4 regions of the Mesorhizobium sp. M7A.F.Ca.US.005.03.2.1 genome follow, and region 1 is predicted to be linked to each of the others. Evidence: predicted binding sites of a transcription regulator. Region 1 holds the regulator's gene; each other region holds the start of a gene.
What was found. The regulator PhoB, encoded in region 1, activates phosphate uptake and scavenging genes when phosphate is short. The targets are predictions, from matches to a motif close to TGTCATNNANCTGTCAT.

Region 1 (2,204 bases):
GTGCGGCGCCGCCTGGAAGATCCCGACCTGGACGTGCGCAGCATCGCTCGTATCGCGCTGGCCGTCCAGGGCATCACCGACACCCGTGCCCGCGCCATGCTGTGGTCGCCGATCACGCCGCACACCGACATCGCCTTCGCCGACATATTCGAAGAGGAGTTCGGCGTCCCCGCCATTATGGAGAACGACTGCAACATGATGGCGGTGGCGCTGCGCTGGCGCGATCCCGATCGTTACCGCGACGATTTCATCGCTATCCTTTTGTCGCACGGCATCGGCATGGGGCTGGTGCTGAAGGGCGAATTGTTCACCGGCACCCATTCCTCGGGCGGCGAATTCGGCCACATGATTCATCGGCCGAACGGGGCGCTGTGTCGCTGCGGACGGCGCGGCTGCGTCGAAGCCTATGCCGGCAATTATGCCATCTGGCGCAACGCGCGGCAGATGGGCGAGGATGCAGAACCCGTCGCCGATGTCAGCGACGCCGACATGCGCGCCCTGGCTGCCGCCGCCCGCGAGAGGGACGGACCGGAGCGGGAAGCCTACCGCAAGGCTGGCGAAGCGCTCGGCTACGGCCTCGGCAGCCTGTTCGCGCTGATCGATCCGGCCCCCGTCGCCATGGTCGGCGTCAGCGCCGCCGCCTTCGACCTGATCGAGCCGGCATTGCGGCAAGCGATTGCCCAGACCGCCGGCGGCCAGCATTCCAAGTCGATTTCCTTCGACACCGAGCCGAACGAACTGCCGCTGATCCGCGAAGGCTGCGCCATGCGGGCGCTGATCTTCGTCGATCAGGAGATTTTTGCGCCGGGCGTGCAGGCGAGATCCGGTCTCGGCGGCAAGAACGTGGCGTGAGTTCAAACGAGGGAGTTCAGTCCTCGCGAATGGCGTAACCCGCCCCACGGATGGTGCGGATGACATCGGGCATACGGCCGTTGTTGACCGCCTTGCGCAGCCGGCCGACATGCACATCGACCGTGCGTTCGTCGATGTAGATCGTCTCGCCCCAGACATTGTCGAGCAGTTGGCTGCGCGAGAACACGCGGCCTGGATGGCGCATCATGAATTCAAGCAGGCGGAATTCCGTCGGCCCGAGCCGGATTTCGCTCTTCTTGCGATAGACACGGTGCGATTCGCGATCGAGCACGATATCGCCGACCTTGAGCACGCTGGACAGCACTTCCGGCTTGGCCCGGCGCAGCAGCGCCTTGACCCTGGCCATGAACTCCGGCGTCGAGAAAGGCTTGACCAGATAGTCGTCGGCACCGGTCGAGAGGCCGCGCACGCGGTCGCTTTCCTCGCCTCGCGCGGTCAGCATGATGATCGGCAGCCGCTCGGTCTCGGGACGCATCCTTAGCCGGCGGCAGAGTTCGATACCGGAAACCGCAGGCACCATCCAGTCGAGCACCAGAAGGTCTGGAACGTTCTCCTGCAGCCGGATTTCGGCCTCGTCGCCGCGCGTCACCACCTCGACCTGGTAACCTTCGGATTCGAGATTGTAGCGGAGCAGCACGCCTAGCGGCTCCTCATCCTCCACCACCATGATGCGTGGCGCGATCATCGGCTGGTCACCCCTGTCATGCCGCTGGCGCGGACATTGCCGTCTCGTCCTGCTTCGGACGATTGGCTGGCAACTGCGTGCCGGTCAAAACATAATAGGCATTTTCGGCGATGTTGGTCACGTGGTCGCCGATCCGCTCGAGGTTCTTGGCGCAAAACAACAGGTGCGTGCACGCCGTGATGTTGCGCGGATCTTCCATCATGTAGGTCAGCAGTTCGCGGAACACCGATGTGTATTTGACGTCGATGCGTTCATCATTGTTTCTGAGCGTGGCAAGCGCTGCCGCGTCAGCGGCGGCATACTCGTCGACGACCCCCTGCACCTGGATCAGCACCAGCTGCGCCATCGCGTCGATCGAATGCGAAAGGTCGTGCGGCGTGACGCTCAGCCCGACAGTGCCGACGCGCTTGGCGATGTTCTTGGCAAGGTCACCGATGCGCTCGAGGTCGCCGGCCATGCGGATCGAACCGACTACCGCACGCAGATCGTTGGCCATTGGCTGGCGCTTGGCGATCAGCGTGATAGCACGATCGTCCAGCTCGCGCTGGCGTGCATCCATGATGGCGTCGTCGGAAACCACCCGCTGCGCCAGCGCATTGTCCGAATTGAGCAAAGCCCTGGTCGAGCCACCGACCATCGAGCGGGC
Region 2 (2,204 bases), on a different contig from region 1:
AAGTCGAGCGTGCCGCCGAGCAGGCCCTGGATGACGCCGTCATAGTCGGCGGCGGGGAACAGCGAGACCTTTTCGAAGCCGAATTCGGCCTTCAGATGGTCGGCGAGGCACTGGTAGTTGCGCAGCCGGTCGGATTCGTTTTCGCCGCCGAGAATGCCGACGCGAAATTCCTTCATGTCGGCGGCATGGGCCATGCTGGTCGCCATGGCGAGCACCGAAACGGCGCCAAAGACCATCTTCCTGAACATTGGATATTTCTCCTGTAGGTTCCGGCCCCGCGCCGGCAGCGTTATCGATTTTGACAGGTGCCCTTGACGTGGGCTGGCGATCCCAACCGCTCTCAATATCCCGGGAATGCGGGCTCGAGCGGTCCGGCGGATGCGGCGATCTTTCGGCTGAAGGCAACGCTGGTCGAGGTGATGGCCTCGGAGATTTCCTGGCCATTGCTGTCGGCGCCGTAGACGAGGCGCACCGCCTCGCGGTTGAGCTCTTCCGGCGGGCCGTCGAAGACGACCTTGCCGGCAGCCATGCCGATGATGCGGTTGCAGTAGGTCCGGGCGGTGTCCAGCGTGTGCAGATTGGTGACGACGGTGATGCCTTCGCGCAAATTGATGTCCTGCAGCGAATCCATCACCACCTTGGCGTTGAGCGGGTCGAGCGAGGCGATCGGCTCGTCGGCGAGGATCACTCTGGGCTGCTGCATCATGGCGCGAGCGATGGCGACGCGCTGCTGCTGGCCGCCCGACAAGGTGCCGGCGGGCTGCAGGGCGGTGCGGGCGATGTCGAGCCGCTCGAGTGCCGCGACCGCCTCGGCGCATTCGGCGCGGGAGAACATGCCGAACAGGTTGGTGATGGTCGAGCGGTGGTTCAGCTTGCCGAGCAGCACATTGGTCAGCACGTCGAGGCGCGGCACCAGGTTGAACTGCTGGAAGATCATGGCGCAGTCACGCTGCCAGCGCCGCAGCGGCGAACCGCTCAGTTTCGAGACCTCGGCGCCGTCAAAAAAAATCGACCCCTGGCTGGGATCGATGAGACGGTTGATCATGCGAAGAAGGGTCGATTTTCCGGCGCCCGAACGGCCGATGACGCCAACCATCTGACCCTGCGGGATCGCGATGTTGATGTCGCTGACGGCAGTGTTCTTGCCAAATCGTCGGGTGACACCGCGGATTTCGAGCGTGGCGGAATTTGCTGGCATGGCGGCAGGTTCCAGTCCGGACCATTGATCGTCAGGCATTCGCCTAGCGCAGCCACATGAACCTGCCGTGTCGCGTTGATGTCAGTTTTGTTACGCTCCACAGGCCGGAGTCTGCGGCCGGCCCAGGATCAGCAGTCGAAGGTGATGTGGAATGCAGGCCTGGCGAGCTGGCGCCGGTGGCCAGACGGCACCACTTGATGCGCATATACTCGCCCGTCGCGCGCCGGCGATGGCGAGGCCGTCCTTCAGGCGTTCCAGACAAGGGCCGTCATGGCGTCGATGCCGGTGTCGAGAGGCACGTCATGCGGATAGCAGGGGCGGGGGCGGTTTGCCCCCGCTGCCCAGCGTCAGTGACAGCCCGTTCCTGGCGTCGCTATCCGCCATATTTCTCCAAGAACGCCTCGGCCTCGAGCTCCCGGAAGTCATCCAACGCGGCCCGCAGCCTTGCATGGTCCCAGTCCCACCAGGCCAGCGCCTGGTAGCGTTCGGCCGTGCGGCGATCGAAGCGCTCGCGGATCGGCTTTGCCGGCACGCCGGCGACGATCCTATAGGGCGCTACATCTTTCGAGACGACAGCGCCGGCGCCGACCGCGGCGCCATCGCCGATGGTGACGCCGGGCAGGATGGTCGAGCCGTGACCGAGCCAGGTGTCGTGGCCGATGGTGACCCGCTTGGCGCGGCGCTGGGCGAAGAATTCGCTCTCGTGCTCGGCATCGTCCCAGTAATCGGAGGCGCGATAGGTGAAATGGTGCAGCGTCGGCCGCCAGGTCGGGTGGTTGGTGGCGTTGATGCGCACGCTGGCCGCGATGTTGGCGAACTTGCCGATCGTCGCGCACCAGACGGCGCAGTCCTGCATCATGTAGGAATAGTCGCCGAGTTCGCTTTCCGAGACCCGGCTGCGGTCGGCGATCTCGGTCCAACGGCCGAGCGTCGAGTTCTGCACCTCCGCCGTCGGATGGATCAACGGCGTCTCGGATAATTTCCTGGTCATGCGGCGATTTTTCCG
Region 3 (2,204 bases), on a different contig from region 1:
ATCAGATGCCGCTTCGGTCAATCACCAGATCGGCGGCACCAAAGCGGTCCTTTGCCGTCAGCTGCTGGTGCCAGTAGGGATAGAGCAAGGGCGGCCGGCTGACCGCGTCGAGGCGCTCGCGCTCCTCGCCCGAAAGCACCAGGCTTGCCGCCGCGATGTTGTCGAGGAACTGCGTTTCCGTCCTGCCGCCGATCACCAGGGAACTGATGGACGGCCGGCCAAGCAGCCAGGCCAGCGCCACCTGCGCTGCCGACACGCCGCGCTGCGCGCCGATCTCCACAAGCACATCGACGATCCGCCACAGCCGGTCCTCGTCGCGGATCGGTGGTTCCGACCAGCCCGCGAGTTGGCGGGCGGTGGGGCTGTCACGGCGGTATTTGCCGGACAGCAATCCGCCGGCAAGCGGGCTCCAGACCAGAACGCCCAGCCCCTGGTCGACGGAAATCGGCAGCAGTTCGTACTCCGCTTCGCGCGCTTCCAGCGTGTAGTGGATCTGCTGCGTGATGAAGCGCGGCTGATGACGGCTGTCGCTGATGCCGAGCGCCTTCATCACCTGCCAGCCGGAATAGTTGGAGCAGCCGACATAGCGGATCTTGCCCTGGGCAACCAGCGTGTCGAGCGCGCCGATGGTTTCCTCCAGCGGCGTCACGCCATCCCATTCGTGCAGGAAATAGATGTCGATGACGTCGGTCTTGAGCCGCTTCAGGCTCTTCTCGCATTCCCGGATCAGGTGATGGCGCGACAGGCCTTCATCGTTTGGACCTTTGCCGATCCGCATCCGTGCCTTGGAGGCGATCAGCACGTCGCCCTTGCGCTTGCCGCCGAGCGCTTCGCCGATGATTTCTTCGGAAATGCCGTTCGAATAGACATTGGCGGTGTCGATGACATTGATGCCGGCGTCGATACAGAGATCGATCATCCGGCGCGCTTCGTCGAGATCGGTCTTGCCAACCGCCGAAAAAGCACCGGCGCCGCCGAACGTCATGGTCCCCATGGTCAGTGTCGATACTTTCAGGCCGGAACGGCCGAGGGTGCGGTATTCCATGTCGGTCCTCGCGATTGCATTGGGAAAGGGCTGGGGAGGGCGCCCGAAAGTGGCCGCTATTTGTAGGACAATTTGGGCGACGTGTCTCCATGCCAGCGCGGCGGATCGATCATGCCTGGCTGGACCGACGGCGGCGGTGACCATGCTCGCGCTGCAATAAAACCGTCATTGCAGGCCTATATGGAAGTCGGCTCAGGTGTTGCCGTTCCCGGGCTGTAGGCCGGGAGTTTGGGGCGCCGGACGTGGATCGACAGAGCTTGCAAGTGGAGCAGCCGATAATGACCGAGCTAAAACAGAATTCTCCGGCCAGGGATTGGCTTGAAGCCGAGCTCGCCGACACGCTTGACGAAGACTATGAGCTCGAAATGTCGGAGCCGGCGCTGTCGATGGAGATCGCCAAGATCTACAAGAACTCGCATCCGCCTTCGATCGATCGCATGCAGTATTTTCGCGACCTGATCACCCTGCAGTCCGAATTGATCAAGCTGCAGTCCTGGGTCGCCCACCACAAGAAGAAGCTGGTGGTGATCTTCGAGGGACGCGATTCGGCCGGCAAGGGCGGTGTCATCAAACGCATCACCCAGCGCCTCAACCCGCGCATCTGCCGTGTCGTCGCACTGCCGGCGCCGACGGAGCGCGAAAAGTCGCAATGGTATTTCCAGCGCTATGTCCCGTATCTGCCGGCCGGCGGCGAGATCGTGCTGTTCGACCGCTCATGGTACAACCGCTCGGGCGTCGAGCGGGTGATGGGCTTTGCCCAGCCCGATCAGGTCGAAGAATTCTTCCACGACGTGCCGGAATTCGAGCGCATGCTGGTCCGCTCGGGCATCACCGTGGTCAAATACTGGTTCTCGATCACCGACGAGGAACAGCAGATGCGCTTCCTGATGCGCATCCACGATCCGATGAAACAGTGGAAACTGTCGCCGATGGACCTGCAGTCGCGCGTGCGCTGGGAGCAGTACACCAAGGCCAAGGAAGAGACCTTCGCCCGCACCAACATCCCGGAAGCGCCCTGGTTCATCGTCGAGGGCAACGACAAGAAACGCGCGCGGCTGAACTGCATCGACCATCTGCTCAAGCAGCTGCCTTACGAGGAAGTGCCGCACGAGGAGATCACTTTGCCGGAGCGCGTCTTCAACCCCGAATACGAACGCCA
Region 4 (2,204 bases), on a different contig from region 1:
GCCATTCGACCGTGCCATCTTCGGCGAACCTGGCGACATGCAGCGTGCCATCATCGAGCAGGTCCCTGTTGGCGGCATGATCGTTCGGATCGAACGCGGCCTTGGTCACGAACTTGTAGACATAGTCGAAGCGCTCGTCGTCACCGAGATAGAAGACGACGCGGCCGTCCCTGGCGACAATCGATTCGGCGCCCTCATGCTTGAAGCGGCCCATGGCGGTGCGCTTCCTCGGCGTCGAGGTCGGGTCGTTGACATCGACCTCGACGATCCAGCCGAAGCGGTTGGCCTCATTGGGCTCCTTGGCGAGGTCGAAACGCTCGTAATGCGCCGCCCATTCATAGGCGCCTTCGGGAATGCCGAGACGCTTGTAGTTCGCGGCTTCCTTGTGGCCTTCCGGCAACTCGCCGGAGAAATAGCCATGGATGTTCTCCTCGGCCATCACATAGGTGCCCCAGGGCGTGACGCCGCCGGCGCAATTGTTGAACGTGCCGAACACCTTGGTGCCGGACGGATCGGCATTGGTCTTGACGCGGTCATGGCCGGCAACCGGACCGGACAGCGCCATTTCGGTGTTGGAGGTGATGCGGCGATTGAGCTTGCCGTCGCGCACCACCTGCCATTTGCCTGATGTCTTGCGGATCTCGACGATGGTGCCGCCGTGAGCTGCCATCTCGACATCGACCTGCTCCTTCGAGAGGGGTGCGACTTCGGCCGACTTCTTGCCGTCCTTCTGGACGATCTTCACGATGCCCGGGAACATCAGATGCGGATTGGTGTATTCGTGGTTGACCACCAGCAGGCCATGTTCGGCCGAGCCGTCGATGGGGATGTAGCCGACATAATCGTTGTTGTAGCCGAACTGTTTCGCCTGGGCCTCGGCCGACTGTTTCGTCGGGTCGAAGTCGGGCGAATCGGCAAACAGCGGATCGCCCCAGCGCAGCAGCACATCGGCATCGTAACCCGGCGCGACGTGGTGCTTGTCGTCGATGCCGGCCTCGAGTTCGTCGAACGTGAAGGCCGAGCCTTCAGCGGCCCGGGCCTCGTCGGCGCTGATCAGCGCCAGCGGGCTGACGGTGGCGGCGATGGCCGAGACAGCCAGCGAACCCTTGAGGAAGCCGCGGCGCGAGAACCGCGCGGCGATGATCTCGCCCATGGTGCGGTTGTCGGAAGCGTTGATGGCCGGGCCGTCGTTTTCCTCGAGCAGGCTGGTGCGGAATCGGGTGTCGGGGGAGCGAAGGTCAGTCATGGCTTGCCTCTGGCTGTTGGATTGGCTGGAGCGTGGGTACCTGTTTGACCCCCTTATAATCGCCGGATCACATTTTCGTGACATCGGGAGACCTTTCAGACGCGACAGGCATTGCGCGCAGCGCTGGCTAAGCATTCCCGCAGACCGTGAACTGCTCCAGAATCGCCGGTTCGAGATGAAAGGAGACCTTAGGCGGCATCTTGGCCGCGCATCCCGCGACGGCGGACGACATCAGTCGTTTGCAAAAAACAGATCAACGGGCAACTGCACCCTCGACAAGTCACCTCCGCCGCCCCCGGCGGAGGTGACTTGATGTTCGGCGTCTGCCGTCGTCAGGCATCGGGAAAGCCAGTCTCCCGTTTAGCGATGGCGGTCACGGCGCCGTTCATGCGAAGCTAATGTAGCATATACTTGGGACTTTAGTCCAACCTTGCGCTTGCAATGGTCCTGGTTGACAACCGCAACGGTCGGAGGTCGCTTCCGGGCGCCGCGTCTTTCGGCAATGTTGGTTGCACTGCAACGTTGGGGTGGGGCGCGCCGGACTCAGTCGTCGGAGATCAGAATGCACAGATCGGTCACGACCCGTTTCACGACCCGTTGTTGCCGGCTGGCGCTCAAATCGGCAGCGGCGCTGGTGTTGACGATTGCGCCCTATCAAATTGTCCTGGACGGCTCCGTTTCCGGCATCCACACCGCCAGCGCATACGCCAAGGGTGGCGGTAACAGTGGCGGCGGTGGTGGTGGCAACAGTGGGGGCGGCAACGGCGGCAATTCCGGCGGAAGCAATAGCGGGAACAGCGGCAACGGCAATGGGAATAACGGCAACAGCGGCAATAACGGCAACAACGGCAAATCAGGATCCAGTCAGGGTAAGAGCGGGAGCCATGTCAATGCAAAGACCGGTGACAAGGTCGACGTGACCGGCAACAAGATCACAGTCAGGCATCCCGACGGCATA

Region 2: a site for PhoB is predicted at 1,277-1,293, ahead of phnC (phosphonate ABC transporter ATP-binding protein). Genes of this name have one in related genera too.
Region 3: a site for PhoB is predicted at 1,198-1,214, ahead of ppk2 (polyphosphate kinase 2). Genes of this name have one in related genera too.
Region 4: a site for PhoB is predicted at 1,313-1,329, ahead of EN991_RS13570 (PhoX family phosphatase). Genes of this name have one in related genera too.

Annotation. Positions count from the first base shown of each region.
Region 1 is NZ_RZRP01000561.1:696-2,899, forward strand. Features, by position in the region: gene EN991_RS25605 (ROK family protein) at 1-852, shown strand, start outside; gene phoB (phosphate regulon transcriptional regulator PhoB) at 869-1,558, opposite strand; gene phoU (phosphate signaling complex protein PhoU) at 1,575-2,204, opposite strand, start outside.
Region 2 is NZ_RZRP01000071.1:973-3,176, reverse strand. Features, by position in the region: gene phnD (phosphonate ABC transporter substrate-binding protein) at 1-248, opposite strand, end outside; gene phnC (phosphonate ABC transporter ATP-binding protein) at 341-1,198, opposite strand; gene EN991_RS06455 (DapH/DapD/GlmU-related protein) at 1,572-2,189, opposite strand; gene phnL (phosphonate C-P lyase system protein PhnL) at 2,186-2,204, opposite strand, start outside.
Region 3 is NZ_RZRP01000085.1:6,289-8,492, forward strand. Features, by position in the region: gene EN991_RS07460 (aldo/keto reductase) at 2-1,045, opposite strand; gene ppk2 (polyphosphate kinase 2) at 1,324-2,204, shown strand, end outside.
Region 4 is NZ_RZRP01000199.1:4,246-6,449, reverse strand. Features, by position in the region: gene EN991_RS13570 (PhoX family phosphatase) at 1-1,246, opposite strand, end outside; gene EN991_RS13565 (hypothetical protein) at 1,809-2,204, shown strand, end outside.